One region of the Streptomyces sp. NPDC007896 genome, then DNA from elsewhere that is predicted to be linked to it. Evidence: riboswitches for the same ligand, from Rfam matches in the RefSeq annotation. Region 1 holds a riboswitch; the other holds the start of a gene.
The links. Region 1 has a riboswitch for glycine ahead of gcvT (glycine cleavage system aminomethyltransferase GcvT). Riboswitches for the same ligand answer to the same signal wherever they lie in the genome.
Positions count from the first base shown of each region.

Region 2: linked by a shared signal. The riboswitch ahead of gcvP (aminomethyl-transferring glycine dehydrogenase) and the one ahead of gcvT (glycine cleavage system aminomethyltransferase GcvT) in region 1 are both predicted to bind glycine.

Region 1 covers NZ_JBIBKX010000010.1:358,547-372,816, reverse strand. The annotation lists gene ACFZDJ_RS31285 (DAPG hydrolase family protein) at 35-889, opposite strand; gene ACFZDJ_RS31280 (arylsulfotransferase family protein) at 922-2,328, opposite strand; gene ACFZDJ_RS31275 (L-serine ammonia-lyase) at 2,996-4,363, opposite strand; gene glyA (serine hydroxymethyltransferase) at 4,506-5,768, opposite strand; gene gcvH (glycine cleavage system protein GcvH) at 5,782-6,159, opposite strand; gene gcvT (glycine cleavage system aminomethyltransferase GcvT) at 6,288-7,406, opposite strand; glycine riboswitch at 7,553-7,653, opposite strand; gene ACFZDJ_RS31255 (AAA family ATPase) at 7,822-8,502, shown strand; gene ACFZDJ_RS31250 (enhanced serine sensitivity protein SseB) at 8,633-9,436, shown strand; gene ACFZDJ_RS31245 (enhanced serine sensitivity protein SseB C-terminal domain-containing protein) at 9,661-10,461, shown strand; gene ACFZDJ_RS31240 (ABC transporter permease) at 10,805-11,812, shown strand; gene ACFZDJ_RS31235 (ABC transporter substrate-binding protein) at 11,882-13,681, shown strand; gene ACFZDJ_RS31230 (ABC transporter permease) at 13,793-14,270, shown strand, end outside.
Region 2 covers NZ_JBIBKX010000003.1:6,107-20,376, reverse strand. The annotation lists gene ACFZDJ_RS11250 (CPBP family intramembrane glutamic endopeptidase) at 1-703, opposite strand, end outside; gene ACFZDJ_RS11245 (substrate-binding domain-containing protein) at 902-2,671, shown strand; gene ACFZDJ_RS11240 (glutamate-cysteine ligase family protein) at 2,858-4,378, opposite strand; gene ACFZDJ_RS11235 (hypothetical protein) at 4,916-5,500, shown strand; gene ACFZDJ_RS11230 (DUF5999 family protein) at 5,892-6,098, shown strand; gene gcvP (aminomethyl-transferring glycine dehydrogenase) at 6,198-9,083, opposite strand; glycine riboswitch at 9,264-9,359, opposite strand; gene ACFZDJ_RS11220 (PRC-barrel domain-containing protein) at 9,474-9,845, shown strand; gene ACFZDJ_RS11215 (DNA polymerase IV) at 9,937-11,331, opposite strand; gene ACFZDJ_RS11210 (MerR family transcriptional regulator) at 11,376-12,020, opposite strand; gene ACFZDJ_RS11205 (bifunctional nuclease family protein) at 12,332-12,805, opposite strand; gene ACFZDJ_RS11200 (MerR family transcriptional regulator) at 12,892-13,656, opposite strand; gene ACFZDJ_RS11195 (FHA domain-containing protein) at 13,699-14,270, opposite strand, start outside.

The DNA.
Region 1 (14,270 bases):
CAGGAATCCTCGTGCACCGGCGCGACCAGCGAGCCTATTCAGACCGTTGGAACTCGTCGAAGATATCCGGGAGAAACGCGGCGAGATGGTTCATCTCCTGCGAGCAATGCACGACCATGGCGCGGGCGTGCGTGTCTCCGAGACGCCGCAGACCTTCTGCGACTGTTTCGAGTTCGTCGGTCAGGGATGCTTCTGCGCGGGGGGCGACGTATTTCCCGCCCATCCAAAAGCGAGAACGCATCTCGGCGCCGCCTTTCACCCGGCGTACGTAGTGGACCAGGTGGCCCCAATCGAGCGGAACTCGGGACAACCCGACCGTGGCGCAGATCGCGGTGGCTACGTCCGGATCGACGCTGTCGTCGCTGAATCCCAGCGTGTCGGGATGGACGAACCGGATAGCGAGCTCGCCGAGCGAACTGCCGACGTACTCGTCGACGAACGATGTACCCCCGATATACCTGTCGCGGTAGGGAGCACTCTGGTCCACCGTGCCTCCAGACCATTCCGCGTACAGGTGGGCACGCGGATACCACAGCTTGTACCGTTGGGTCTCGGTGGCGTGCCACCAGAACCACCAGTCCACCATGGCCGGCGACACTCTCGGCATGTGGGTCAGTGTGGCGATGTGCATGGATCCGTCGCCGAAGAGGCTGTATCCGTTCTCGAACTCCCCATAGCCGGCGCCGCTCAGCGTTGCCGCGCTGTCCGGACTCAGGCACAAAGGGGGCGGCTGCGGGCCAAGACCGATCGCCTCCTTGATGTGCTCCGGCATGGGTGCCATCACCGGGTTCCAGTACTTGGCGTACCACTTGCCGTCGAGTTCGCCGGCGTGCATTCCCAGATGGGGTCGGCGAGCGGGGTTCGGGCGCAGTTGTCTCACCTCGGTCATAGCGTGACTCCCCATGGCCCCCCTGCCGAAGGTCAGCCGGAGAGTTTCACCACGCGGGAGTCCCCGATGACCCTGCCTTTCGCATCCAGCGCCCTGACCTTGAAGTACGGTCCTGGATCGGGCGTGGTGACGGCGGTCTCGAATCCGGACCGTGGGGCGTGCCTGACGACGACCGACAGGGAATGGGGGTCGGATCCGGCGAGTACCTGCCATGCGGCGGTCTGCGTCGAGCCGTTCCAGGAGGCGTGGACGACGCTGTGCCCGCCGTGGGACCGTGCCGCCGCACTCGGTGGGTAGTAGGGCGTGCCGATCCATTTGTTGCGGAAGGCTCGGTAAGAGATGTCGGAGCCCGGCAGCTTCGCGTCGTAGAGCAGGTTCTTCGAACCGTTGCCCTCGGTGTTCCCCGCACCCGCGTACTCCGAGTAGTACGGGCTCTGGCCCCACCCGATGAATTCGTTGCCGTTGGAGAGCGCCTGGGTGTTTCCCTGGGTCGGTGACTCCAGCGGCGGCCGGTGGTAGTAGGTCTTGACCGCCGTCGCCTTGTGGCTGCGGAAATCAAGGCCGAGGATCAGGCCGTGCGAACGCTGTTCGGGGGCGCCGTCGGGGAGGTCGCAGCAGCCGTCGTCGAACATGCTGATCCGGTTTCCTGGCCGGAATCGGGCATCGTGCTGCCAGTAGAAGTCCGCGTTCGGACCGAAGGTGAAGTCGCTCTTCTTTCCACCGATCTGATAGCGGACCTTCCCGGATTTCTTGGTGACGTCGTAGATCGCCCACATGTTCCGGGCCGAGATCAGCAGCCGGCCGTCAGGGCCCTCGTCGACGGAGTTGATGTGAAAGGCGTCCCACACTCCGCCGGACGACGATGCGCTGGAGGCTGCCTCCTCGGAATCGGCTGGGTCGATATGGTCCAGCGCGTTCCATGAGTAGAGGAGTCTCCCCGTGGCGAGGTCGACCTCCTGGACCTCGCTGTTCTCGATGGCTCCGTTCTTCGGACCCCCATAGGGAGTGAGATCCATGGGCACCGGTTTGGAGGCGATGAACAGCGCGGTGCCCCTGCGGGTCAGGGTGAATTCGTGCTCGTCCGGGTAGTAGCCGTGATGCGCGAAGACCGTTTTGAGCAGGCGGTAGTGGGAGTCGTAGATGTAGTAGCACCCGCCCGGTTCCGGCGCACCGGCCGGCAGGTTCGTATACGCCGGGGGAAGGGCGAGAGTCCCCTGCCACCAGGTCAGCACCGGTTGTCCCCGGCCCCCGCGACCGCCGTAATAGGTCTGGACCTTGAAGTCGGCGTTCTGGAGGTTCGTGGAAGGCAGCGGGCGGAACCAGACCGGATCACCCGAGTCGTCGTTGACCAGTGCCCCCGTCTGGCCGACCATCTGGTCCGCGCTGAACGGGGCGACGAAGATGTCTCCGTGAGCCGTTCCCGGTCTGTTCGCGGTCACGGTCACCCGCATGGGGTGAAGGCCCGGTTCGGAGACGAAACTCCATACATCCCTGCCCGACAGGATCGGGGGTGGAGTGCTTTCCGACGGAGGGAAGGGTTTCGTCGCGCACGGGCGGGACGCGCCCCCTTGGGGACTCGCCGTGGCCGACGGCACGCAGTTCGCGAAGACACACCCCGCAGCGAGCACGCAGGCTCCGACGGTGCGACGGGTCCTTCTCCGTGTCCGGCGGACCCGCGGCGCTCGCGTCACCATTGCCGACCTCCTTGGCACCCGGAACCCTTCTCCGATGGCGGTGCCGCTCGCCTTCGAACGTCTTGTTCGGTTCACCTCTCCGACCCGGAACGATCAAGACCGGGAGTTGATCCTCTGGTGACGGTATGCAGCAAGAGGGGCCCACGCCTGTTGAAGGCCACTCAGGTAGGCCGTTCGGCAGGTACGGCCTCACCCGGACATGCGGCAGCGCAGTGCAGTCCCCTTGCGAGCAGCAGGCCGTCCTTGAGGACGGACAGGGTGCCATGAACCCCCAGGCCAGACGCCCGTCCCGTGGGATGTCCCGGGGACTTTCACGCCTGCCCCAGGGGCATGTCGAGGACTTTGCGCCGAGTGGGCAGGGAAGGCCCTGACAGCGCTGAAAGACACGAGCGCGCAGGTCAGGGCCTGTCCCTCAGCACTCGATGATGTTCACCGCCAGCCCGCCCCGGGCCGTCTCCTTGTACTTGACGCTCATGTCCGCGCCCGTCTCCTTCATGGTCTTGATGACCTTGTCGAGGGAGACGTGGTGGCGGCCGTCGCCGCGCATGGCCATGCGGGCGGCGGTGACCGCCTTCACCGCTGCCATGCCGTTGCGTTCGATGCAGGGGATCTGGACGAGGCCGCCGACCGGGTCGCAGGTGAGGCCGAGGTTGTGTTCCATGCCGATCTCGGCGGCGTTCTCGACCTGTTCGGGGCTGCCGCCGAGGACCTCGGCGAGGGCGCCCGCGGCCATCGAGCAGGCCGAGCCGACCTCGCCCTGGCAGCCGACCTCGGCGCCGGAGATGGAGGCGTTCTCCTTGAAGAGCATCCCGATGGCGCCGGCGGCGAGCAGGAAGCGCACGACGCCGTCCTCGTCCGCGCCCGGGATGAAGTTGATGTAGTAGTGGAGGACCGCCGGGATGATGCCCGCGGCGCCGTTGGTGGGAGCCGTGACCACCCGCCCGCCCGCCGCGTTCTCCTCGTTCACCGCCATCGCGTAGAGCGTGATCCACTCCATCGCGTGGGCCAGCGCGTCGCCCTCCGCCCGCAGCTGGCGGGCCGAGACGGCGGCGCGGCGGCGGACCTTGAGGCCGCCCGGCAGGATGCCCTCGCGGGACATGCCCCGGGAGACGCACGCCTGCATCACACGCCAGATCGCGAGGAGGCCCTCGCGGATCTCCTCCTCGGTGCGCCAGGCCCGCTCGTTCTCCAGCATCAGGGCGGAGATCGACAGGCCGGTCTCCTTCGTCAGGCGCAGCAGCTCGTCGCCTGTGCGGAACGGGTACTTGAGCACCGTGTCGTCGAGTTTGATGCGGTCCTCGCCCACCGCGTCCTCGTCGACCACGAAGCCGCCGCCGACCGAGTAGTACGTCTTCTCCAGGACGAGTGCGCCGGAGGCGTCGTACGCGAAGATCGTCATGCCGTTCGCGTGGTACGGCAGGGCCTTGCGGCGGTGCAGGACCAGGTCGTCGTCGAAGGAGAAGGCGATCTCGTGCGTGCCGAGCAGGGCGAGACGGCCCGACGACTTGATCTGCTCCACGCGGTCGTCGGCGCCCTCCACGTCCACCGTTCGCGGCGACGCGCCCTCCAGGCCCAGCAGCACCGCCTTGGGGGTGCCGTGGCCGTGGCCGGTCGCGCCCAGGGAGCCGTACAGCTCCGCCCGGACGGAGGCCACCGAGGCCAGCAGCTCCTCGTTGCGCAGCCGGCGGGCGAACATGCGCGCCGCACGCATCGGGCCCACCGTGTGGGAGCTCGATGGGCCTATGCCGATCGAGAACAGGTCGAAGACCGAGATGGCCACGGGGACTCCTCACAACAGGGGTGGTGCATGGGGGTGGGCGCCGCGCACAGCTCCGGTTCCAGTGTGCGCGGCGTCCTGGTGAATCGTACGTTCCGTGCGAATTTCCGCACGAAAGTGAACTTTCGCAGGAACTGGTTCTGTACTACTTCAGGCCGGGGTACAGCGGGTGCTTGTCGGCCAGGGCCAAGACCCGGGTCTTGAGGGACTCCGCGTCGTATGAGGGCTTCAGCGCCTCGGCGATGATGTCCGCGACCTCGGTGAAGTCCTCGGCCTGGAAGCCGCGGGTGGCGAGGGCGGGCGTGCCGATGCGCAGGCCCGAGGTCACCATCGGGGGCCGCGGGTCATTCGGGATCGCGTTCCGGTTGACCGTGATGCCGACCTCGTGGAGACGGTCCTCGGCCTGCTGGCCGTCCAGCTCGGAGTTGCGCAGGTCGACCAGGACCAGGTGCACGTCCGTGCCGCCGGACAGGACGTCCACGCCCACGGCCTTGACGTCGTCCTGGACCAGGCGCTCGGCCAGGATCCGCGCGCCGTCCAGCGTGCGCTGCTGGCGCTCCTTGAAGTCGTCGGAGGCGGCGACCTTGAAGGAGACGGCCTTCGCGGCGATCACATGCTCCAGCGGACCGCCCTGCTGGCCGGGGAAGACCGCGGAGTTGATCTTCTTGGCCAGCTCGGCGGTGGACAGGATCACGCCACCGCGCGGGCCGCCCAGCGTCTTGTGGGTCGTAGTGGTGACCACGTGGGCGTGCGGCACCGGGTTGGGGTGCAGGCCCGCGGCCACGAGGCCCGCGAAGTGCGCCATGTCGACCATCAGGTACGCGCCGACCTCGTCGGCGATGCGGCGGAACTCGGCGAAGTCCAGCTGGCGCGGGTACGCCGACCAGCCCGCCACGATCAGCTTCGGCCTGGACTCCTTGGCGAGGCGCTCGACCTCGGCCATGTCGACCTGACCGGTCTCGTCGTTCACGTGGTACGCGACCACGTTGTACAGCTTGCCGGAGAAGTTGATCTTCATGCCGTGGGTCAGGTGCCCGCCGTGCGCGAGGTTCAGACCCATGATCGTGTCGCCCGGCTTCAGCAGCGCGAACATCGCCGCCGCGTTGGCCTGGGCGCCCGAGTGGGGCTGTACGTTCGCGTGCTCGGCGCCGAAGAGCGCCTTGACGCGGTCGATGGCGATCTGCTCGACCACGTCGACGTGCTCGCAGCCGCCGTAGTAGCGGCGGCCCGGGTAGCCCTCGGCGTACTTGTTGGTGAGGACCGAGCCCTGGGCCTCCATGACCGCGACCGGAGCGAAGTTCTCCGAGGCGATCATCTCCAGGGTGGACTGCTGGCGGTGCAGCTCGGCGTCGACGGCGGCGGCGACGTCCGGGTCCAGCTCGTGCAGGGGCGTGTTCAGAAGCGACATCAGTCAGAAGTCCTTAAGAGCCGGAGAACTCGGTGTACTCGTCGGCGGAGAGCAGGTCGGCCGGCTCGTCCGTGACGCGTACCTTGAACAGCCAGCCACCCTCGAAGGGGGCGGAGTTCACCAGCGACGGGTCGTCCACCACGTCCTGGTTGGCCTCCACGACCTCGCCGGTGACCGGCGCGTACAGGTCGCTGACGGACTTGGTCGACTCCAGTTCGCCGCAGGTCTCGCCCGCGGTCACCGTGTCACCGACCTCCGGAAGCTGGGCGTAGACGACATCGCCGAGCGCGTTGGCCGCGAACTCGGTGATGCCGACCGTCGAGACGCCGTCCTCGGCGACCGACAGCCACTCGTGCTCCTTGCTGTAGCGCAGCTGCTGGGGGTTGCTCATGGCCTGAATTCTCCTGTACGCGGGGGAGTGCGGATGAACGGGATGACCGAGTGGTCCTGGGATACGAGACGTGACACAGCGGCGTGCGTCACGTGGGCGCGCTGAACGGGGCCCTTTCGGCCCCGAAGCTACTTCTGGCGCTTGTAGAACGGCAGCGCCACGACCTCGTACGGCTCATGGCTGCCCCGGATGTCCACGCCGACCCCGGCCGTGCCCGGCGCGGCGTGTGCGGCGTCGACGTACGCCATCGCGATCGGCTTGCCCAGCGTCGGGGAGGGCGCGCCGGAGGTGACCTCGCCGATCACCTTGCCGTCGGCGACGACCGAGAACCCGGCGCGCGGTACGCGACGGCCCTCGGCGACAAGCCCGACGAGCACCCGCGGGGGGTTCTCCTCGGCGCGGGCGGCGGCCTCCTGGAGCGCGGCACGCCCCACGAAGTCCCCCTCCTTCTCGAACTTCACGACCCGCCCGAGCCCCGCGTCGAAGGGGGTGAGCGAGGTGGTCAGCTCATGCCCGTACAGCGGCATGCCCGCCTCCAGGCGCAGCGTGTCGCGGCAGGACAGGCCGCAGGGGACGAGCCCGACGGGCGCGCCCGCGTCCGTCAGCGCCTGCCACAGCTTCTCGGCGTCGGACGGGGCCACGAACAGCTCGAAGCCGTCCTCGCCCGTGTAGCCCGTGCGGGCGATCAGCGCCGGGACGCCCGCGACGGTGCCCGGCAGGCCCGCGTAGTACTTCAGCCCGTCCAGGTCGGCGTCGGTCAGCGACTTGAGGATGCCGGGGGACTCGGGGCCCTGCACGGCGATCAGCGCGTACGCGTCCCGGTCGTCGCGCACGAGGGCGTCGAAGCCGGCGGCGCGCTCGGTCAGCGCGTCCAGCACCACCTGGGCGTTGGAGGCGTTCGCGACGACCATGTACTCGTGCTCGGCCAGCCGGTAGACGATCAGGTCGTCCAGGATGCCGCCGTCCTCCTGGCAGATCATCGTGTAGCGGGCGCGGCCGACGCCGACGGAGGCGATGTTGCCGACCAGCGCGTGGTTCAGCAGGGCGGCGGCCCCCGGCCCGGTGACCGTGATCTCGCCCATGTGCGACAGGTCGAAGAGACCGGCCCGGGTGCGTACGGCGAGGTGCTCGTCGCGTTCGGAGCCGTAGCGCAGGGGCATGTCCCAGCCCGCGAAGTCGGTCATCGTCGCGCCGAGCGAGCGATGCAGGGCATCGAGCGCGGTGAGACGGGGTGCGTTACTGCTCATCGGTGGGGCTCCCAAGGCATGACGGCGAGGTCGTTCCTCCCCATCTGTCATCGGAACCTGAGAGGTTCATCACGACCCCGCGAACGGAGGTCCTGACTTGCACCTTGGGTGGAGCCACTGGAGAGCGGCCCGCTTTTCAGATGTGCCTCGCCCGCGCGGTAACGGGGCCTGAGAGATTCAAGGGAGGGACTTGCTCCTTCGGCGCCCGGGTACCCGAAGGTTCCCGGAACTCTCCCGCGCGGATTCAAGCGGCCGGTATGCAGTTGGCGGGCACATCATCGCACGCGCCGCCCGATCACGGCAGTCCGCATCTGTAACCGGCCTGTGGCAGTCCGCGTACGGAAACGAGAGACACCGCGCATTACCTTCTCTTTACACTCGACGGGGATGGGACTCCACACCCAAGGGGAGGACGATCACGGTGAACAGGACCACGGCGTACGCCACGACCTCGGGCCTCGCGCTGCCCGAGCAGCCCGGCGCCCCGGCCGGGACCCGGGAGGCGTGCGGGGCACTGCCGACGGCCGTCGTCCGCGACCTCAGAGCGCGCGCGGGACACTCTCCGCACGGTCTGCACTTCGGAGCGGCCGACGTCGTCGTGGTCACCGGGTTGCCGGGCAGCGGCAAGTCGACCCTGATGCGCCGCGCCGTCGAGGGTCCGCGCATCGACTCCCAGGACGCCAGGGACCGCTGGGACGAGCGGGCGGCCGGCCGGCTGCCGTACGCCGTCTACCGGCCCCTCGTCCGCCTCGCGCACTACGCGGGCCTGCGCCGCGCCCTGCGCTCCGGCGTCGGGGTCGTCGTGCACGACTGCGGTACGCAGGCCTGGGTGCGCCGCTGGCTCGCCCGCGAGGCCCAGCGCCGCGGCGGCACCCTCCACCTGCTGTTGCTCGACGTCACGCCCGGCACGGCGCTGGAGGGCCAGCGCGAGCGCGGCCGGGGCGTCTCGAGGTACGCGTTCGCCCGTCACCGGGGCGCGGTCGCCCGACTGCTGCGCTCCGTCGAGCGGGGCGACCTGCCGGAGGGCTGCGGCTCGGCGGTGCTCCTCGACCGGGACGCGGCGGATGTACTGCGCAGGATCGGCTTCGGTGACTGAGAAACGGCCGCGAGTGGCCGGGAGCAGTCGAGGGCGGCCGAGAGCGGTAGGGAAGTCGTACAGGCCCACTAATCTTTCCAGCCAGAACACCAGAACAGTGGTTCACCGCAGGCGGTAGACAGGTAGACAGATGGACATCCCCGACTTCCCAGACTTCTCGGCACCGGCGTACCCGCAACCCGGCTCACACCCCCACTCGCACGGCGGCTGGCCGGGCAACGAACTGGAGGAGGTGCTCTCCGCGTCCCTCGGAGTGCCCTCGGCCGGCGGCCGCATCGTCGAGGTCCTCGGCCGCAGCTTCGTCTGGGTGCCGCTGCCCAACGGCGGCGGACCGCACGCGGGATCCCTCGACCTGCCCACCCTGGAGATCGACGGCCAGGCGTACGTGCCGGTCTTCAGCTCCGAGGAGCAGTTCCGCCAGGTCGCCGGCAGCCATCTGTCGTACACGATCGCGCCCGCGGTCGAGTTCGCCCGCGGGCTGCCTCCGCAGGTCGGCATCGCGATCAACCCGGACGGGGTGGTCGGTGTGCCGCTGCCGCCCCTCGCGGTCGCCGAGCTGTGCCGGGCCGGGCGCACCCCGCTGGACGGGCCCACGAGCGGGGGCCGGGTGAAGCTCTACGAGCCCGACTGGCAGGACGATCCGGTGGACTTCTTCGCCGCCGCCTCGGCCGAGTTCGCGGCGACGGGAGTCGTACGGACCGCCCGCCGCTGTCTGGCCAGCATCGAGGGCGACGACCCGGTCATGTTCGTCGGGGTCGAACTCTCCGTGTGGGAGGGAGACCTCCGCGCCCTCCCCATGGACGCCCTCTCCCGGGCCCTCTCCCGCGTCGCGGTCAGGTGGCCGGTGAACCTGGTCCTCCTGGACGTCGCCCAGGACCCGGTGGGCGACTGGATGCGAGCCCAGGTACGGCCCTTCTATCAGCAGACCCAGTAGAAGCGCCCCGAAAGGGGCGCGAGGCTGTGACCATGGTGCGGCTCCGCCGCGGGGGCGCGCCCAGCCACGATCAACCCGCAGCCTCCAGACCACAACGGGCCCCGAGCTCCCAACGGCTCCCCCAGCGGAGCGCATTCGCCGCTTAAGCTGGTTTCATGGCTCGGCCGGGGTTCGGCCGAGGGGTTGGTCGACGTCATGATTTCTTCGCGAAGGGGCGGTTGAAGGTGAGCGCGTCGGGCACGGCCGCGGCCGGTCAGGTCGAGCACATGCTGCGCCAGGTGACGCCCGGGCGTTACGACGCCTACGAGGCGCTCCTTCGCGCGCTCGCGACCCCGTCGTCCGGCCAGGTGTGGATGCTGCTCTGGCACGGCCAGGGCGGCTCCCCGGACGCCCAGTACGGGAACATGGAGGTGGACGGCTTCGGCTACGCGCCGTGCGTCACCTCCGCCCAGGAACTCTCGGCCAGCGGCTGGAACCGGTCGTACGAGGTCGTCGACGGCCTCGACGTGGCCCGCACCCTCTACCCCGACCACTTCGGGCTCTGGCTCAATCCGCACGCCCCGGGCGGCGGGGTCGGCATCCCATGGCTGGATCTGCGCAGAATCGCGGCGGGTCTGGAGCGCCAGCCCGCCGGTCCGCTGCGCCTGTCCGAACCCGGCATCGAGATCCCGCAGTTCTACGCCCTGCTCACCCAGAACGCACATCGCACCACCGCCGTGCGTTCGCTGCGCCGCGCCTGGGTGCAGCCGGCGCTCGGGGCGCCGTATCTGGCCATCGGGCTCGACGTCTACGACACCTCGCCGCCCGCCGTCGACTCGGTGCGGGCGATGATGCAGCAGTCCATCGGCGCGGTTCCGGACGGGCTGCCCGTGTCGACCGTCGCGATGTCGGACGAGTACGACCCGGTGGCGATGTGGCTGCGCGCCAACGCGCGGCCGTTCTACGACCGCGAGGCCCACGCGGCCCCCGCCCAGGCTCCGATGGCGGGTGGGTACGGCTATCCACCGGCACCCGGCGGATACTGATCCGACGTTCGGCGAACCGTGAAGGATCAGCACGGGTCCTTCACCGCGGCTCTGCATTTCTTCGCGCGTAGATGGCGATGGATCGTCCGGGTAACGCCCGTATTCACCCCCGGCGTCCCAACTGCCCCGTGTCCGACCCCCGTTACCCGCCGTCCGGATAACGGAACCCCCCTGACAGCATCACGTTTACGCATCCATTCACCTTCAAGTCTGGCTACAGATCGCCGAGGCGTTGAAGACTCCCGCTCCAGGGGGTTTAGCCCCTGTGTACGACGGACTGATCACGCCGCTACAAGCGGCACGTGTGGGCCGGCTACCGCCGGTTGAGAGGGGTCCCTGCCAGATGACGGCACCATTGCACGAGCCGACCGCGGAAGCGGCCCCGAGTGCGGCCGAAGAAGCGGCGGCTGCCGCCGCCGGTGAGAAGGTCGTGCAGGGACGTTCCCTGGGCCGGATCGCCTGGGAGCGGCTGAAGAGGGACAAGCTCGCCCTGACCGGCGGCATCGTCGTGCTCGTCCTCATCGTGGTCGCCCTGCTCGCGCCAGTGATCACCCACCTGCTCGGTCAGGACCCGGACACCTTCAACGAGAAGCTGATCGACCCTCTGTTCGGTACTCCCACGGGGTCATTGGGCGGCATCAGCGGCGACCACCTGCTGGGCGTCGAGCCCGTCAACGGCCGCGACATCCTCGCCCGCATCCTCTACGGTGCCCGCGTCTCGCTCCTGGTGGGCTTCCTCTCCGCCGTCGTAGCGGTCGTCCTCGGCACCGTGCTCGGCATCCTGGCGGGCTTCTTCGGAGGCTGGGTGGACTCGCTCATCAGCCGCGTGATGGACGGCCTGCTGGCCTTCCCGCAACTCCTGTTCACGATCGCCCTGGTCTCGGTGATGCCGAACAACATGCTGGGCCTGTCCGGCTCCAACGTGCGGGTGTTCGTGATGATCCTGGTCATCGGCTTCTTCGGCTGGCCCTACATCGGACGCGTGGTGCGCGGCCAGACGCTCTCGATGCGTGAGCGCGAGTACGTCGAGGCCGCGCGATCGCTGGGCGCCGGGCGCTTCTACATCCTGTTCAAGGAACTGCTGCCCAACCTGGTCGCACCGATCATCGTCTACACGACGATGATGATCCCCACGAACATCCTCACCGAGGCGGCACTCAGCTTCCTGGGTGTGGGCGTCAAGCCGCCCACGTCGTCCTGGGGACAGATGCTGTCGAGCGCGATCGACTACTACGAGTCCGACCCCATGTACATGGTGGTCCCTGGTGTGGCGATCTTCATCACCGTCCTTGCCTTCAACCTCTTCGGCGACGGCGTGCGGGACGCGCTGGACCCGAAGGCCTCCCGCTGAACTGCCACACCCCAAGCGTCCCGTGGCACCAACACGGGGTCTCTCATCAAATCCGGAGGATCCGAGATCGTGACTACCCAACGCACCTCAGGGCGGCGTAAGCAGGCGCTTGCCGCCGCTGCTGCGGTCGCCGCACTGCTGACCACGGCGGCGTGCGGCGGCGGAGGCAGCGGCGACAACAACGGTTCGAAGACCGGCGCCGCCGGCTTCGACGCCGCCAACAACAAGGTCGCCCAGGCCTCCCTGGTCAAGAAGGGCGGCACGCTGCGGTTCGGCGGTGCCCAGGACGCCGACTCGTGGGACACCACGCGTGGCTACTACGGCTTCATGTGGGACTTCGCGCGCTACTACAGCCGCCAGCTGGTCACGGGCAAGACGGAGCCGGGCAAGGCCGGCGCCGAGCTCACCCCGGACCTCGCCACGGGTCTCGCGAAGGTCACGGACGACGGCAAGACGTACACGTACACCCTGCGTGACGGCGTCACGTGGGAGGACGGCAAGGCGATCACGTCCAAGGACGTGAAGTACGGCATCGAGCGCGTGTGGGCGCAGGACGTGCTGTCCGGCGGTCCGACGTACCTCAAGGACTTCCTGGACCCCAAGGGCGAGTACAAGGGTCCCTACAAGGACACGTCCAAGGACAAGCTGGGCCTGAAGGCCATCACCACGCCGGACGACAAGACGATCGTCTTCCACCTCCCCAAGGCCAACTCGGACTTCCAGGAGGTGCTGGGTCTGGTCTCGGCCTCCCCGGTCCGCCAGGACATGGACACCAAGTCCAAGTACGGCCTGAAGCCGTTCTCCTCCGGCCCGTACAAGTTCGAGTCCTACAGCCCCGGCAAGAGCCTGACGCTGGCGCGCAACACGAACTGGAAGCAGTCCTCGGACCCGATCCGCAAGGCGTACCCGGACAAGATCACCGTCCAGTTCTACTCGGACGCCAACCAGCTGGACCAGCGCCTGCTCAACGGTGACCTGGACCTGGACATCAACCAGACCGGCATGTCCCCGCAGGGCCGCACCACCGCCCTGAAGGAGCACAAGGCCAACCTGGACAACCCGATCTCGGGTTACATCCGGTACGCGGCCTTCCCGCAGAGCGTGAAGCCGTTCGACAACGTCGAGTGCCGCAAGGCCGTGATCCTCGGCGCGGACCACGTCTCGCTGCAGACCGCGCGCGGTGGCCCGATCGCCGGTGGTGACATCGGCACCAACATGCTCCCGCCGTCCGTCCCGGGCGCCGAGGGCCAGAAGTACGACCCGTACGGCATCTCCGGTGCCGACAAGAACGGCAACGTCGAGAAGGCCAAGGCGGCGCTGAAGGCGTGCGGCAAGCCGAACGGCTTCTCCACCACCATCGCGGTGCGCAACAACAAGCCGGTCGAGGTCGCCACGGCCCAGTCGCTCCAGGCGTCGCTGAAGAAGATCGGCATCAACGCCCAGATCGACCAGTACGACGGTTCGCAGACCACCGGCATCATCGGCAGCCCCTCGAACGTGCAGAAGAAGGGCTACGGCATCATCATCATGGGCTGGGGCCCGGACTTCCCGACCGTCCAGGGCTTCGGTCTGCCGCTGTGGGACAGCAAGTACATCGCGCCGAGCGGTAACAACAACTTCGCCCTGATCAACGACAAGACCATCGACGGTCTGTTCAACCAGTACGTCACCACGCTGGACGACGCGGGCAAGACCAAGATCTCGACCGAGATCAACCACAAGGTCATGGAGGGCGCGTACTACCTGCCCTTCACCTTCGAGAAGTTCATCAACTGGCGCAGCGACAACCTCGCGAACGTCTACACGACGGACAACTACAGCGGTACGTACGACTTCGTCAACCTCGGTCTGAAGAACCCGAAGAAGTAAACCGGCACACCCGCCGTACAGGCACGAAAGGCAGGTGAAGGCCGGCGCGGCGTGGTCGCGGGCCATCGGATGACCTCCGGTGGCCCGCGGCCCCGCGGCGGGCCGTAAGCTGTGCTCGCTTACCTCATCAGGCGGCTGTTCGCCGCCGCAGTGATGCTCGTGGTCATCGTCATGGTGGTCTTCGGCATCTTCTTCCTCGTCCCCAAGTGGGCGGGCGTCGACATCGCCTCGAGCTTCGTGGGCAAGCAGGCCGACCCGGCAGCCGTCGAGGCCGTACGGCAGAAGCTGGGCCTGAGCGACCCGATCTACTCCCAGGTCTGGGAGTTCTTCAAGGGCATCTTCGCCGGCCGCACCTACTCGGGCGGCGGCGACGTCACGCACTGCGCCGCGCCCTGCTTCGGCTACTCCTTCCGCAGCGAGCAGGCCGTCTGGCCGGTGCTCACCGACCGCTTCCCGGTGACCCTGGGGCTCGCGCTCGGTGCCGCCGTGCTGTGGCTGGTCTTCGGTGTCGCGGCCGGTGTGCTCTCCGCGCTCAAGCGGGGCAGCATCTGGGACCGCGGTGCGATGGTTGTCGCCCTCTCCGGTGTCT
Region 2 (14,270 bases), on a different contig from region 1:
CCCGGCCCCACCGCCGGTACAGGTAGACGAAGACCACGCCCATCGCCATGTTCCCGATGAAACCGCCGATGCCCTGATAGAGGTGGTACGAGCCGCGCAGCACCGCGCTCGCCGCCAGCGCGGTCCCCGGCGTCCAGCCCAACTGCCCGAGCCGGCGCAGCAGGTACCCGACGACGATGACCTCCTCCAGTACGGCGTTCTGCACGGCCGACAGGATCAGTACCGGGTACTTCCACCACACGCCGGGCAGTGCTTCCGGCACCACGGTCAGGTTGGCGCCGAACCCCCGGGCCGCCAGATAGAAGGCGATGCCCGTGCTGCCGATCACCGCCGCGATCGCGGCCCCGCGCCCGAGGTCGGGCCAGGGCCGCGTGCGGTCGAACCCGATCACACGCAGTCCCTTGCCCTCCCTCATCAGGAAGTGCGCGACCAGTGCGACCGGGACCAGGGCCGACGCGATGCCGAACAACTGCCAGGCCAGATCCAGCCAGGGGCGACCCGGCGCGGCCGAGGCGTTGAGGGTGGCCGCCTGGTCCTTGAGGCCTCCCGGTTTGGTGACCGACCCGACAAAGCTGATCAGCGCGGACACTCCGCTCGCCCCGAGCGACAGGCCCAGGACGAGCAGTGTCTCGTCCCGGAAAATCCGTCGCGTCAGCCGCTCCTCGGGAAATGAATCGGCCACCGACCCCGCCTCCACCTGCACTCCCGCCTCCAGTTGAGTAATCCCGCCTCATCCCCATCTTCGCCCCGCTAGGGTCTCGAAAGAAGTTGCGAAGATCGTGTGCGACAGGCCGTCGGGGGGACGGACGCCGTACGGGCGTACCTCCCCTCGCCTTCTGCCTCACGGCTGTTTCTACGGCTTTCTCGCGACTCCGGCTCATTCAGGGAGGGCACCACCGTCATGGGACGTCACAGCTTGCCCGATGCGTACGGGGCGGGCGCGGCCGACCCCCGTCCACGCGCACGCCGCCGTACGGTGGCCATCGCGACGGTGCTGGTTCTCACGGTCGCCGCGGGCACGGCGGTCGCGGTCCGTGGTGGTCTGCTCTCCTTCGGCTCGTCCTGCCGGGACAACGCCGTACCCCTCAAGATCACCGCGTCCCCGGACATGGCGCCCGCCCTCAGGGCCGTCGCCGAACACGCCCGCGACCACAACATCACTTCCGACGGCCACTGCATCGCCGTCACCGTGACGGCCCGCGAGTCGTACAAGGTCGCCGACGCGCTGAGGTCGGGCGACAAGTCCGACGTCCAGGCGTGGGTGCCGGACTCCGCCCTGTGGGTGAGCCGGGTCACCGGTGAGAGCAACGCGACGCGGGTGACCGCGGCGGGCAGCGTCGCCTCCTCTCCGGTCGGCGTCGCGATGGTCCCGTCGGCCGCGAAGTCGCTGGGGTGGCCGGAGAAGACGTACACCTGGACCGAGTTGGCGGGCGCCTCGATGCAGGACGACCGGCTGAGGCTCGGTGCGGCCGACCCGGTGCACAGCGCGGCCGGCCTGCTCGCGCTGACCCAGCTCGGCACCGCCGCGGCCACCATCAAGGGAGGTGACGCCCAGGCGGCGGCCATGGCGAAGACACTCTCCCAGCGCACGTCCGACAGCGACAGCCAGGTTCTGGACACCCTCCCGCACGACTCCTCCGGCACCGAGCAGGGCAACCCGAACCGCAACCAGGCGCTGATCCTCTCCGAGCAGTCGGCGTTCGCGTACAACTCCTCGGCCGACAGAGGCGCCGGACTCGACCTCTTCTACCCCAAGGACGGGTCACCGCGGCTCGACTACCCGTTCACCCTGGTCGACGAGTCACGGCTGAACACCGACACGAGCCGTGCCGCGCTTCGGTTCATGACGCTGCTCGGCGAGTCGGACGGGCGGCGGATCCTGGAGCGGTACGGGTTCCGCACGGACGACGAGAAGGTCTCGCCCGCGCTGGTCACCAAGGCAGGCGGCCGCGCCCCGCAGCCGTTCGCCGGCGCACCGCTCGACCCCGCCCCGGCGAAAGCGGTCGACGAGGCACTCGGCACGTGGACGATCACGGTGCAGAGCGCCCGGATCACCACGGTCGTCGACGCCTCCGCGTCCATGGCGCAGCCGGTGCCGGGCACCGGCCAGTCCCGTATGGACGTCACCAGGGCGTCCCTGCTGCAGGCCCTCGCGACCTTCACCTCGCAGGACGAGATCGGGCTGTGGAAGTTCTCCACCCGCCTGGACGGCGACCGCGACTACCGAGTGCTGGTGCCCACGGAACGCCTGGGCGACCGCAAGGGCAACGGCACCCAGCGGGACAGGCTGTCGGCGGCGTTCAGCTCCCTGACTCCCGTGCCGAACGGCGCGACGGGCCTGTACGACACCACGCTCGCCGCGTACAGGGCGGCCACCTCCTCCTATGTCAAGGGGAAGTTCAACGCGCTGGTGCTGCTGACCGACGGCGTCAACCAGGACCCGGGAAGCATCTCGCGCTCCGCCCTCGTCACCCAACTGCAGAAGCTCACCGACCCGCGGCGCCCGGTGCCGCTCATCGCGATCGCCGTGGGCCCGGACGCCGACAAGGCGGAGGTCCAGGAGATCGCCAAGGCGACCGGCGGCTCCGGCCAGCAGGTCAACGACCCCACGCAGATCCACTCGGTGATCCTCAAGGCGATCGTGGCAGCGGGCAGCCAGAGCCAAGGCTGACACCCAAAAACCACCACCACAGCCCACCCTGCCCAGGGACAGAGGGACACTCCCGCGGGCCATCCCGGTCCAGGAGCCCCCACACAGGCCATCCGCCCCAGCCACACCCACTACAGACAGCGTGCGCCAGGGACACCGCCTCGGGGAGCTCATCCCCGCACCTCCACTACGACCAGCCCGCCCCGATCAGCCCAGCGGTACCGGCTCCGGCAGTCCCACCGGCCAGGTGTGCACGGGCTCACCGAGGTGCATCAACTCGCCGTAGCGCCGGGTGGTCGCGGCCAGCGCGGCATTCCTCCCGAGGCCCTTCTCCAGCGCCTGGTGGAAGGTGGCCGCCTGCCAGGTCGCCCCGTTGGCCCGCAACCGGCACCGGTCCTCGATCACCCCCAGGTAATAGTCCCGGTCGGCCGGCTCGACGCCCCACGCGTCCAGCCCCGCCGCGGCGAGCGGCAGCAGTTCGTCACGGACCAGGTGCACGGCCTCGACCTGCGCGGTGGTAGCCCCGTACCGTCCCCGCCGCGGCCACTCCAGACGCGCGTCGATGCCATGGCGGCAGGCCGCGTCGAAGTTGGCCGCCGCTGCCTCGAACGACAGCCGTGTCCACACGGGCCGCGCCTCCTCGGCGAGCGCGCGCACGACCCCGTAGTAGAACGCCGCGTTGGCGACGACATCGGTGACGGTGGGACCGGCGGGCAGCACCCGGTTCTCGACACGCAGGTGCGGGACTCCGTCGGCGACGTCGTACACGGGCCGGTTCCAGCGGTAGACCGTGCCGTTGTGCAGCACGAGTTCGGCGAGCCTGGGAATGCCTCCGGCGTCGAGGACCGCGAGCGGGTCCTCCTCGTCGCTGATGGGCAGCAGAGGCGGGAAGAAGCGCAGGTTCTCCTCGAAGAGGTCGTACGCCGAGGAGATCCACCGCTCGCCGAACCAGGTGCGCGGACGCACCCCCTGCGCCTGGAGCTCGGGCGGCCGGGTGTCGGTGGACTGCTGGAACAACGGCGGGCGCGACTCACGCCACAGCTCACGGCCGAACAGGAAGGGCGAGTTGGCACCGATCGCCACCTGCACGGCGGCAACGGCCTGCGCCGCGTTCCACACGTCCGCGAAGCGGGCCGGAGTGACCTGGAGGTGCAACTGCACGGAGGTGCAGGCGGCCTCGGGTGCGATGGACTTCGACGTACAGACGAGGCGCTCCACCCCGTCGATGTCGAGCACGAAGTCCTCGCCGCGGGCGGCCACGATCTGATCGTTGAGCAGGGTGTAGCGATCGACGTCCGACAGGTTCGAGGAGACCAGGTCGTCACGGTCGAGCGTCGGCAGAATCCCGATCATCATGATTCCCGCGTCGAGTTCGCCGGCCTTTCGATGGGCATATGCGAGTGAGGTGTGCAGCTCCTCGGCGAGCCGGTCGAATACCCGGCCGTCCAATCGATGTGGGGCTATGTTGACTTCCAGGTTGAACATGGCAAGTTCTGTTTGAAAGTCTCGGCTCGCAATCCTTTCGAGTACTTGCGCATTCATCATCCTGGGCATGCCGTCGGGCCCGGCGAGATTCAGTTCGATCTCCAGCCCCATGAGATTCTTCGGGCGATCGAACCGCTTCTCCTCCAGCAGCCGCGCCAGCCCCGTCAGACACTGCCGGAGCTTGCCTCGGTAGTGTCGGCGATCGGACAGGTCGTACGACCCTGCCACGACCTTCTCTCCCATCGAAGCATCCCTCCTCGAATGGGCAGACCGATCCTCCGGCCCCTGCCGTCCCGGAGGATGATGCCCAGGCAACACGATCGATAACGCCCTGCAGGGCCTCGCCGACCGCTACCCTGGTACCCGTTGTCCGGAGGCACATTCACGGGGCATGAACCAGGGCACAGTTTCAGCCTGACACGATCTCGTGAAAAACGCCGACGAGAATCGGCCGACCGCTCCGACAAAGCAATCCGAGGTCACCGACGGGCCCCGACGCGGAATCGGGATGAACCTCTCGTTTCATCGACCGAATATCGCCTTGCTCTTCATATTCAGGACAGCTAGATGAAACACCATCTGAACACGTGTCGTATAAACTCCGCAAACGAGGCGGAGAGTTGGCGCTCGCGGTCCTAGGTCCTGTCGTCGAGGTGACGTGCGGCAGGCGACATCCTGTCGGCAGATCCAGACCCCTCGCCCCTCCGACCCCGAGAGCTGACAGCGCCGTCCGCCCCCGCCCTCGCGCCACTGTGCCTGTCGAATGAGAGGCGACCCACCATGCCGCTGCATGTCCCCCCGGCTCCCTCGCCCGCCCTGCGCACCGTCCTCACGGCACTCGGTTCCCCCACCGCAGTCCGCGAGGCCCGCACCCCGTCCCTACGTATGGCCCAGGGACCCGTCACCCCCGAACTCCCGTTGCCCGTACACGTTCTGGACCGCATCACACCGGCCGGCGCCTCCACCACCCGGCTCGCCGGATGGCGCTTCCTGATCCGCTGCGGCGAGCGGTCGGTGGCCGCGGCCGACACCATGCTCACTCCCGACGGCTGGGCCTTCTCGCACTTCTTCGAAGGCCCCTACATCGCCTCCACCGAGCGCGCCCTGCGTCACGCCGAGAACATGGGCCAGCCGTACCAACCACGGCTGTTGTCCGTTCCCGAGCTCTACATGCTCACCCTCTGGCTGCACGGCGACTGCGCGGCGGACGGCGCCACCGGGCACCCGGCCGCCACCGATCTCCTGGTGCCGCTGGCGCCCGCGCCGCCCGGTATCGCCGCGCATCGCCCGCACCGCGTCGCCGAACTCCTCCCGGTCCTCACACACCGGCTCACCCCCGCCCCACTGCTCAGCTCGCCCGCGTAATCACCCACCCGGAGAAGCACACCGAGCGCATAGCCCCGTGCCCCGCCACCGTTGTCCCGGTCGCGGGGCACGTTGCCGCCCGAACCCGCCCGCTCGTTCGGGCCCCACAGCGCTCGTACGAGGGAGAACGCCCCTCCGCCCCGACCGGACTAGCCCCATCCGGCCACCGCGAACCCCCCGAAGGGACCGTGCAGTTGGACTGAACCGTCCGCACGGGTGACGCGTCTCCAACCTGTGAGGAGCGCTGCTGCGAAATCCCTGCGGATTGACGCCCGTAGGGCAACACTGGGTTCCAAACACACACCACCGGGGGGCGGCCATGAACACTTCAAGCCGCGGGAAAGACACCACAGCCACCACTCATCTCTCATCCCAGCGAAAGATCCCATCCATGTGCCAGCACCAGCCACCGTGTCCGACAGCCGAATCAGCCGACCGGGAGTCCGCCCGCCTCGTGGCGCACCACCCGGAGCAGGGATGGAGCCTGCTGTGCAACGGCGTTCTGCTCTTCGAGGACACCGGTGAGCTCCTGCCCGACGGCCAGATCATCGCCCCGCACCGCCCCCAGGGCAGCGAGCACGTGATGACGGCCGCCTGAGCCGCACAACCGGGTGGCGGTGACCGTCGCCCAGACATGGAGAGGGGCCGGCCCGGAGACGTGATCTCCGAACCGGCCCCGACGCGTATCCGAGGGTGACTACTCTTCGTAAGCGTCCAGCGGCGGGCAGGAACAGACCAGGTTCCGGTCGCCGTACGCCTGGTCGATGCGGCGCACCGGCGGCCAGTACTTGTCCGCGGCCGAGACGCCGGCCGGGAAGACGGCCTCCTCGCGGGTGTACGCGTGCTCCCACTCGCCGCCGAGTGCGGCGGCGGTGTGCGGCGCGTTCCGCAGCGGGTTGTCCTCGGCCGCCCAGACGCCCGAGCCGACCTTGTCGATCTCCGCACGAATGGCGATCATCGCCTCGCAGAACCGGTCGAGCTCGATCAGGTCCTCGGACTCGGTGGGCTCGATCATCAGCGTGCCGGCCACCGGGAAGGACATCGTCGGCGCGTGGAAGCCGTAGTCGATGAGCCGCTTGGCGATGTCGTCGACGCTGACACCGGTCGCCTTGGTCAGCGGACGCAGATCGATGATGCACTCGTGCGCGACCAGCCCGCCGGGGCCGGTGTAGAGCACCGGGAAGTGCGGCTCCAGGCGCTTGGCGATGTAGTTCGCGGACAGCACCGCCACCTGCGTGGCCCGCTTGAGTCCCTCACCGCCCATGAGACGGACGTACGCCCAGGAGATCGGCAGAATGCCCGCCGAGCCCCAGGGAGCGGCCGAGATCGGTCCCACGCCGGTCTCGGGACCGGCCGCGGGCTGCAGCGGGTGGTTCGGCAGGTACGGCGCCAGGTGCGCGCGTACGCCGACCGGGCCCACGCCCGGACCGCCACCGCCGTGCGGGATGCAGAACGTCTTGTGCAGGTTCAGGTGGGAGACGTCACCGCCGAAGTGGCCCGGCTTGGCGAGGCCCACCAGTGCGTTGAGGTTGGCACCGTCGACGTACACCTGCCCGCCCGCCTCGTGCACCTGCGCGCAGATGTCGGCGACGTGCTCCTCGAACACACCGTGCGTCGAGGGGTACGTGATCATCAGCACGGACAGCTCGTCGCGGTACTGCTCGATCTTCGCGCGCAGGTCCTCGACGTCGATCTCGCCGTCCTCGGCGGTCTTCACGACGACGACCTTCATGCCGGCCATCACGGCGCTCGCGGCGTTCGTGCCGTGCGCGGAGGACGGGATCAGGCAGACCGTGCGCTGGTCATCGCCGTTGGCCCGGTGGTAGCCGCGTACGGCCAGCAGCCCGGCCAGCTCGCCCTGGGAGCCCGCGTTCGGCTGGAGCGACACCTTGTCGTACCCGGTGACCTCGGCGAGCCGCTCCTCCAGCTCCTGGATGAGGGTGAGATAGCCCTGCGCCTGCTCGGCGGGCACGAAGGGGTGCAGCTGGCCGAACTCGGGCCAGGTGACCGGCTCCATCTCGGTGGTCGCGTTGAGCTTCATGGTGCAGGAGCCCAGCGGGATCATGCCGCGGTCGAGCGCGTAGTCACGGTCGGACAGCCTGCGCAGGTAGCGCAGCATCGCGGTCTCGGAGCGGTACTGGTGGAAGACCGGGTGCGTGAGGTAGTCGTCGGTGCGCAGCAGCGCCGCGGGCAGCGTGTCCTCGGCGCTGGCGTCCAGGGCCTCGATGTCACCGTCGACGCCGAACGCGGTCCACACGGCGCCCACCTGCTTGCGGGCGGTGGTCTCGTCGCAGGCGATCGACACGTGGTCGGCGTCGACGAGATGGAGGTTGACGCCTCCGCTGCGCGCGCCCGCCACGACCTCGGCGGCCCGGCCCGGCACCCGCGCGGTCAGCGTGTCGAAGTAGGCACCGTGCACGACCTCGACCCCGCCGGCCGTCAGGCCCGCGGCGAGGATCGTGGCGTACCGGTGCGTACGCCGCGCGATGGTCCGCAGGCCCTCGGGACCGTGGTAGACGGCGTACATGCCGGCCATCACCGCGAGCAGCACCTGCGCCGTACAGATGTTGCTGGTCGCCTTCTCGCGGCGGATGTGCTGCTCCCGCGTCTGCAGAGCGAGCCGGTACGCCTTGTGTCCGTCGGCGTCCACGGAGACGCCCACCAGCCGGCCGGGCAGGCTGCGCGCGAACTTCTCGCGCACCGCCATGTATCCGGCGTGCGGACCGCCGAAGCCCATCGGCACGCCGAAGCGCTGGGTCGTACCGATCGCGATGTCGGCGCCGAGCTCACCGGGCGAGGTGAGCAGCGTGAGGGCGAGCAGGTCGGCGGCGACCGTGACGACCGCGCCGAGCTCGTGCGCCTGCTCGATGACGGGCTTCAGGTCGCGTACGGCACCGGAGGCGCCCGGGTACTGGATCAGCACGCCATTGATCTCACGCCCGGCGATCTCGGCCGGGATGCCCTCGCCCAGGTCGGCGACGACGATCTCGACGCCGGTCGGCTCGGCGCGGGTCTCGATGACGGCGACGGTCTGCGGCAGGGTGTCCGCGTCGACCAGGAAGAGGCCCTTCTTGTTCTTGCCCATGCGTCGGGACAGCGCCATCGCCTCGGCGGCAGCGGTGCCCTCGTCGAGCAGCGAGGCGCCGGAGGTGGGCAGCCCGGTCAGCTCGGCGACGACGGTCTGGAAGTTCAGCAGCGCTTCGAGCCGCCCCTGGGAGATCTCCGGCTGGTACGGCGTGTACGCGGTGTACCAGGCCGGGTTCTCCATGACGTTGCGCAGGATCACCGGCGGCGTGAACGTGCCGTAGTAGCCGAGGCCGATCATCGAGTCGAGCACCTGGTTGCGGTCCGCGAGAGAGCGCAGCTCGGCCAGTACCTCGGCCTCGGTGCGCGCGCCCGGCAGCTCCAGCGCCTCGGCGTTCTTGATGACGTCCGGCACGGCGGCGGCCGTCAGCTCGTCGAGCGAGCCGTACCCGACCTGCGCGAGCATCTTGGCCCGTGCCTCGGGGTCGGGCCCGATGTGGCGCTGCTCGAAGGGGATTCCCTGTTCGAGCTCGGAGAGCGGAATGCGATGGGCGGTCATTGCGGAGGCCTCCTGGTCTGACACGACCTTCGAGGGGCACCACGGCGCGGGTACCCCGACGGCCTCCCCCTCTGTCATCTCAACCTGAGAGCTTCACCGGACCGCCCGCTCACTGCGACCCGGCTTTCACCGTCGGTGAGAGCGGAGGCCTTCGACACCCGCCCTGCTTTCCAGAGTGACCTCGTCCGTGCGGTACGTGTGCCTGAGAGATTCCGGGGAGGATTTGCTCCTTCGGCGCCTCCGATGATGTCTGGAGGACTCTCCCGCACGGGGTCAGCAGCCGCTTGCCAGCGTACCAGCGAGGACAACGCACGAGCTTTCGAGTGGCCACCTTCCCGAATGTGCTCTTTTGTAGTGCTTACGGATGAGTTGCTAGCGAGTGGAGGGACCGTGCAGACCGACATCGATCCGCGCAACCTGATCGGCCGCAAGGCGCTCGACCGCAACGGCGCCAAGATCGGCACGGTCGACGAGGTCTATCTCGACGACGCGACCGGCGTCCCGGAGTGGGCCGCCATACGGACGGGCCTGTTCAGCAGGGACGCCTTCGTCCCCCTGGAGCCCAGCGAAGTCGTCGAGGGCACCCTGCGTGTCCCCTTCGACCGCGCCCTGATCAAGGACGCCCCCGACTTCGGCGTGGGCCGCCACCTCTCCCCCGAACAGGAACTCCAGCTCTACCACCACTACGGCCTGGACGTGACACCCCCACCCCCGCCCCCGGACCGCGACTTCGGCCGTCTGGCGGGCACGGACGAAGGGTGACCTCTCGGCTTGCGCCCCGCTGGCGCGCCCCTCCAGGGGCGCGGGAAACTGCGCGACCAGCCACAGACAACCCGCGACTGCCGAACCGACCTCACCCCCCACGGCGATCGCACACGGCCCCCATCACCAACGGCAACGGATCCGCCAACTCCAACGCAACATCATCCGTACGAAACGTCCGCACACGCCCCGGCTCGGAGTAAGGCGTCTCGAACCGCACGGTGACCCTGCCGAGCCCACTCCCCTGCACCCACCCGTGCCCGAACTCCGCATGCCGCACGTCATGCCCCGCAGGCCACCGCCGCTCGGCAGGCGGCGCCTGCTCGGCAGCCGCTTCCTCCGCCCTCTCTTCGCCCGGATGCTCGAGCACCGCCGACTCCCCCGCGGCGGCCTCCGCCTCCGCTTGCGCCTGGGCCTGGGCCTGGGCGAACAGGTCCTCCTGCGTGTAGTCGGCGAGCCCCGAGACGCCGACCCCCAGCAGCCGCACGCCCCCGGTCGTGTCCACCGCCTCCAGAAGCCGCGCGGCGGCCTCTCGTACGACGCCGGGGTCGTCCGTCGGCCCCCGCAGCGTCTCGGACCGGGTCAGCGTCGAGAAGTCATACCTGCGCACCTTCAGCACGATGGTCCGCCCGGACAGCCCCGCACCCCGCAACCGCCGCACACACCGGTCGGCGAGCCGCTGCACCTCCAGGCCCACCCGCATCCGATCGTGGATGTCCACGTCGTACGTGTCCTCCACCGACACGGACTTCGTCTCCCGCTCGGCCACCACGGGCCGCTCGTCGTGCGCCAGCGCCATCGCGTACAGCGCGTGCCCGTGCGCCTTCCCCACCAGCCGTACGAGCTCGTCCTCGCCCGCCTCGGCGATCTCGTCGACCGTGGTGATCCCTGCCCGGCGCAGATGGTCCCCGGTCGCCGGCCCGACACCCGGCAGCGTCCGCACCGACATCGGCCCCAGCAGCGCGCGCTCCGTCCCCGGTTCGATGACCACGAGACCGTCGGGCTTCGCCTGCTCCGAAGCGATCTTGGCGAGCATCTTGGACGCGGCGAGCCCCACCGAACCCGTCAGCCCCGTGACGGCCCGTATGTCCGCGCGCAGCTTCACCCCGGCCAGCCGCGCGGAAGCCTCGTCCCAGGCGGCTTGCCCCGCCTCCAGATCGACGAACGCCTCGTCCAGGCTCAGCGGCTCCACCAACGGCGACAGCGCCCCCAGCAGCCCCATCACCTGCTCGCTGACCTCCCGGTAGAGCGTGAAGCGGGGCACGAGATACGCGGCGTTCGGCGCGAGCCGCCGTGCCTGGGCCATGGGCATCGCCGAGTGCACCCCGAAGACCCGTGCCTCGTACGAGGCGGTCGCGACGACTCCGCGGGGTCCGAGCCCGCCCACGACGACGGCCTTCCCGCGCAGGCTCGGCTTGGCTGCCTGCTCCGCCGAGGCGAAGAAGGCATCCATGTCGAGATGCAGGATCGTAGGCGCGGTTCTCACATCTCCGATGCTGCCCTACGCCACTGACAATGCCTCTGCGGACCTCAGACGGCCCGATTGCGCCGACGCGCCAGCTCGTCCGTCGGGTTGTGCCCGACGAGCGTCTCGCCCGTGTCCACGCGCTCCCCGTGCAACTGCGAGAGCGCGCTCTCGACGTCCCGCCACACCACGCCCACGGCGATCCCGAAGACGCCCTGGCCGCCCTGCAACAGGGCGTGGACCTCGTCGGGCGAGGAACATTCGTAGACGGTCGCGCCGTCGCTCATCAGCGTCATCCGCTCCAGGTCCCGGAAGCCGCGTTCCCTGAGGTGCTGGACCGTGGAGCGGATGTTCTGCAACGACACTCCCGTGTCGAGGAACCGCTTCACGATCTTCAGGACGACGACGTCCCGGAAGCTGTAGAGCCGCTGGGTCCCCGACCCGTAAGCGGGCCGCACGCTCGGTTCGACCAGACCGGTCCTGGCCCAGTAGTCCAGCTGCCGGTAGGTGATGCCCGCGGCGGCACACGCCGTAGGACCGCGGTAGCCGATCTCCTCGGCCGCCGCCCCTCCCCCACCGTGCTCGCCAGACACCGCTGTCGGCCGCTGCGGAACGTGATCGGCCGCGCTGCCGTGAAGCGGGTACGGGCTGCTCTCCCCCAGACTTCGTCCGGGGGCACCCCCAGCCGTACCGTCGCCGCTGCTTCTCACGCCGACCTCCGTCCTTGACCTGCCCTCTCGACGGTAGGCAGTCACCGGGGGTGCGTCAACGATCGCCACACTCGGCACGCCGAGTGATAATCACCCTAGGAGTGGTTTCCCGTGTCCCACCGCGGGGAAAGGCTAGCCGAATGCTCTCGGAGCGGGCCGCAGCGCGCCACACGGGCCACGGGCAATTGCCGCCCCCGAGTCCTGCGATCCATCGTTTTGTCAGGGGGCGGACGCCACGCCCTGACCCGCGAGCCCGGCGTCCGATCGCCCACCCGCGGGCGATCGGTCCCGTCACCCGTTGACCGGTCCCCCTACTGGCTGTTGGTCCCGAAGTCCTCGGGCGAGATCTGGTCGAGGAACTCTCGGAACTTCTCCACCTCGTCCTCCTGCTCGTCCGGGATCGCGATGCCGGCGTCGTCGAGCACCCCGTCACTGCCGTAGATCGGCGTTCCGGTGCGCAGCGCCAGCGCTATGGCGTCGGACGGGCGGGCACTGACCTCGACCCCGCTGGCGAACACCAGCTCCGCGTAGAAGACCCCCTCGCGCAGATCAGTGATGCGCACCTCGGTGAGCTCCTGGCCGACGGCTTCCAGCACGTCCTTGAACAGGTCGTGGGTCAGCGGTCGCGCGGGGGCCATGCCCTGCTGGGCGAAGGCGATCGCCGTCGCCTCCCCCGGTCCGATCCAGATGGGGAGGTAACGGTCGCCTCCCACTTCACGCAGGAGCACGATCGGTTGGTTGGAGGGCATTTCGACCCGGACACCTACGACATCGAGCTCGTTCACACAGTAACCCTAGGCCGTGCCCGGGACGTTTGGGTAGTCGGGCACAGAACGGGTGGCCGATCCGGACGCCCGCCGGGCACTTCGGGTCAGGGAAGCCGCACGCCCAGCGCGGTCTGCACCAGCGCCGCGTGCAGCTTCACCGTCAGCCCCGCCAGCTCCTTCGTACGGGCCTCGGCGTGCGCCCTGGTCTGCGGATTGCGGTGGCGCCGCAAAGGGGCCACCACCTGGTCCACGAGCCCCGCGTCACGGTCGGCCGCGGCCTTCATCGCACGCAAATGGCGTGGCTCGATCCCGAATCGCCCGAGCTCGACGACGAGCGCGGCGACCGTCACCGCCTCGGCGTCATATGCCCCGTCCGGAAGCGGGGCGAGGAGGCCGTACGACTCCCACTCCTGAAGCTCCTGCTCACCGATCTCGGCGGCGGCCAGCAGCTCCGCACGGCCCACCCGGGCCGCTGTGGGTGCCTCGGGCTCCCCGAAGAGGTCACCGAGCCCACCGAACGGCTCCCCGTCACCGGAGTCGCGCTGCCGCCCCACGGACGGCAGCCGCACCGGCTCCCCACGCTCCAGAGCGTCCAGATGCTCGCGGATCACCTTCAACGGCAGATAGTGGTCCCGCTGCATCCGCAGTACGTGCCCGAGGCGCTCGACGTCGGCCTGGCTGAACTTGCGATACCCCGAGGGGGTCCGCTGCGGCTCGATGAGCCCCTCCGACTCCAGGAACCGGATCTTGGAGATCGTGACTTCGGGGAACTCGTCGCGCAGCGTGTTCAGCACCGAGCCGATGCTGATCAGCCCACTGTCCGCTGCGGCGGTACCGCTCCCGGCACCGCCGCTCGGTGATCGAAGCATGGACCTTCCTGAGGGTCCCCCCGGACGGAGTCCGGGGGAGGGTCAGATGCCTCGCTGGCTCGCGTAGAAGACCAGCCGGTACTTGCCGATCTGCACCTCATCGCCGTTCGACAGCGGGACCGAGTCGATTCGCTCCCGGTTGACGTACGTGCCGTTCAGGCTGCCCACGTCCGCGACCGTGAACGAGCCGTCCGCGGCGCGACGGAACTCCACGTGGCGACGCGACACGGTCACGTCGTCCAGGAAGATGTCGCTCTGCGGATGACGCCCGGCCGTGGTCAGGTCACCGTCCAGCAGGAAGCGGCTGCCCGAGTTCGGACCGCGGCGCACCACCAGGAGCGCAGAGCCGAGCGGCAGCGCGTCGACGGCCGCCTGCGCCTCCGGAGAGAGCGTCGGCATCTGCGTCTGGCCGGTGACCTCGGCATCGTAGGCCTCGATGCCCGAAATGGAGATCGTGGATGTGGTCTCGGACGCACGCTCCGGGACCGCACCGGGCCGCAGCGGCGCACCGCAGTTGGAGCAGAAGCGGCTGTTCTCCGCGTTGCGGTTACCGCACCTCGTACACACCAGGGCCGACATGGACGGATCCTCCTGCCGCGGCTGCCCCCCAGGGG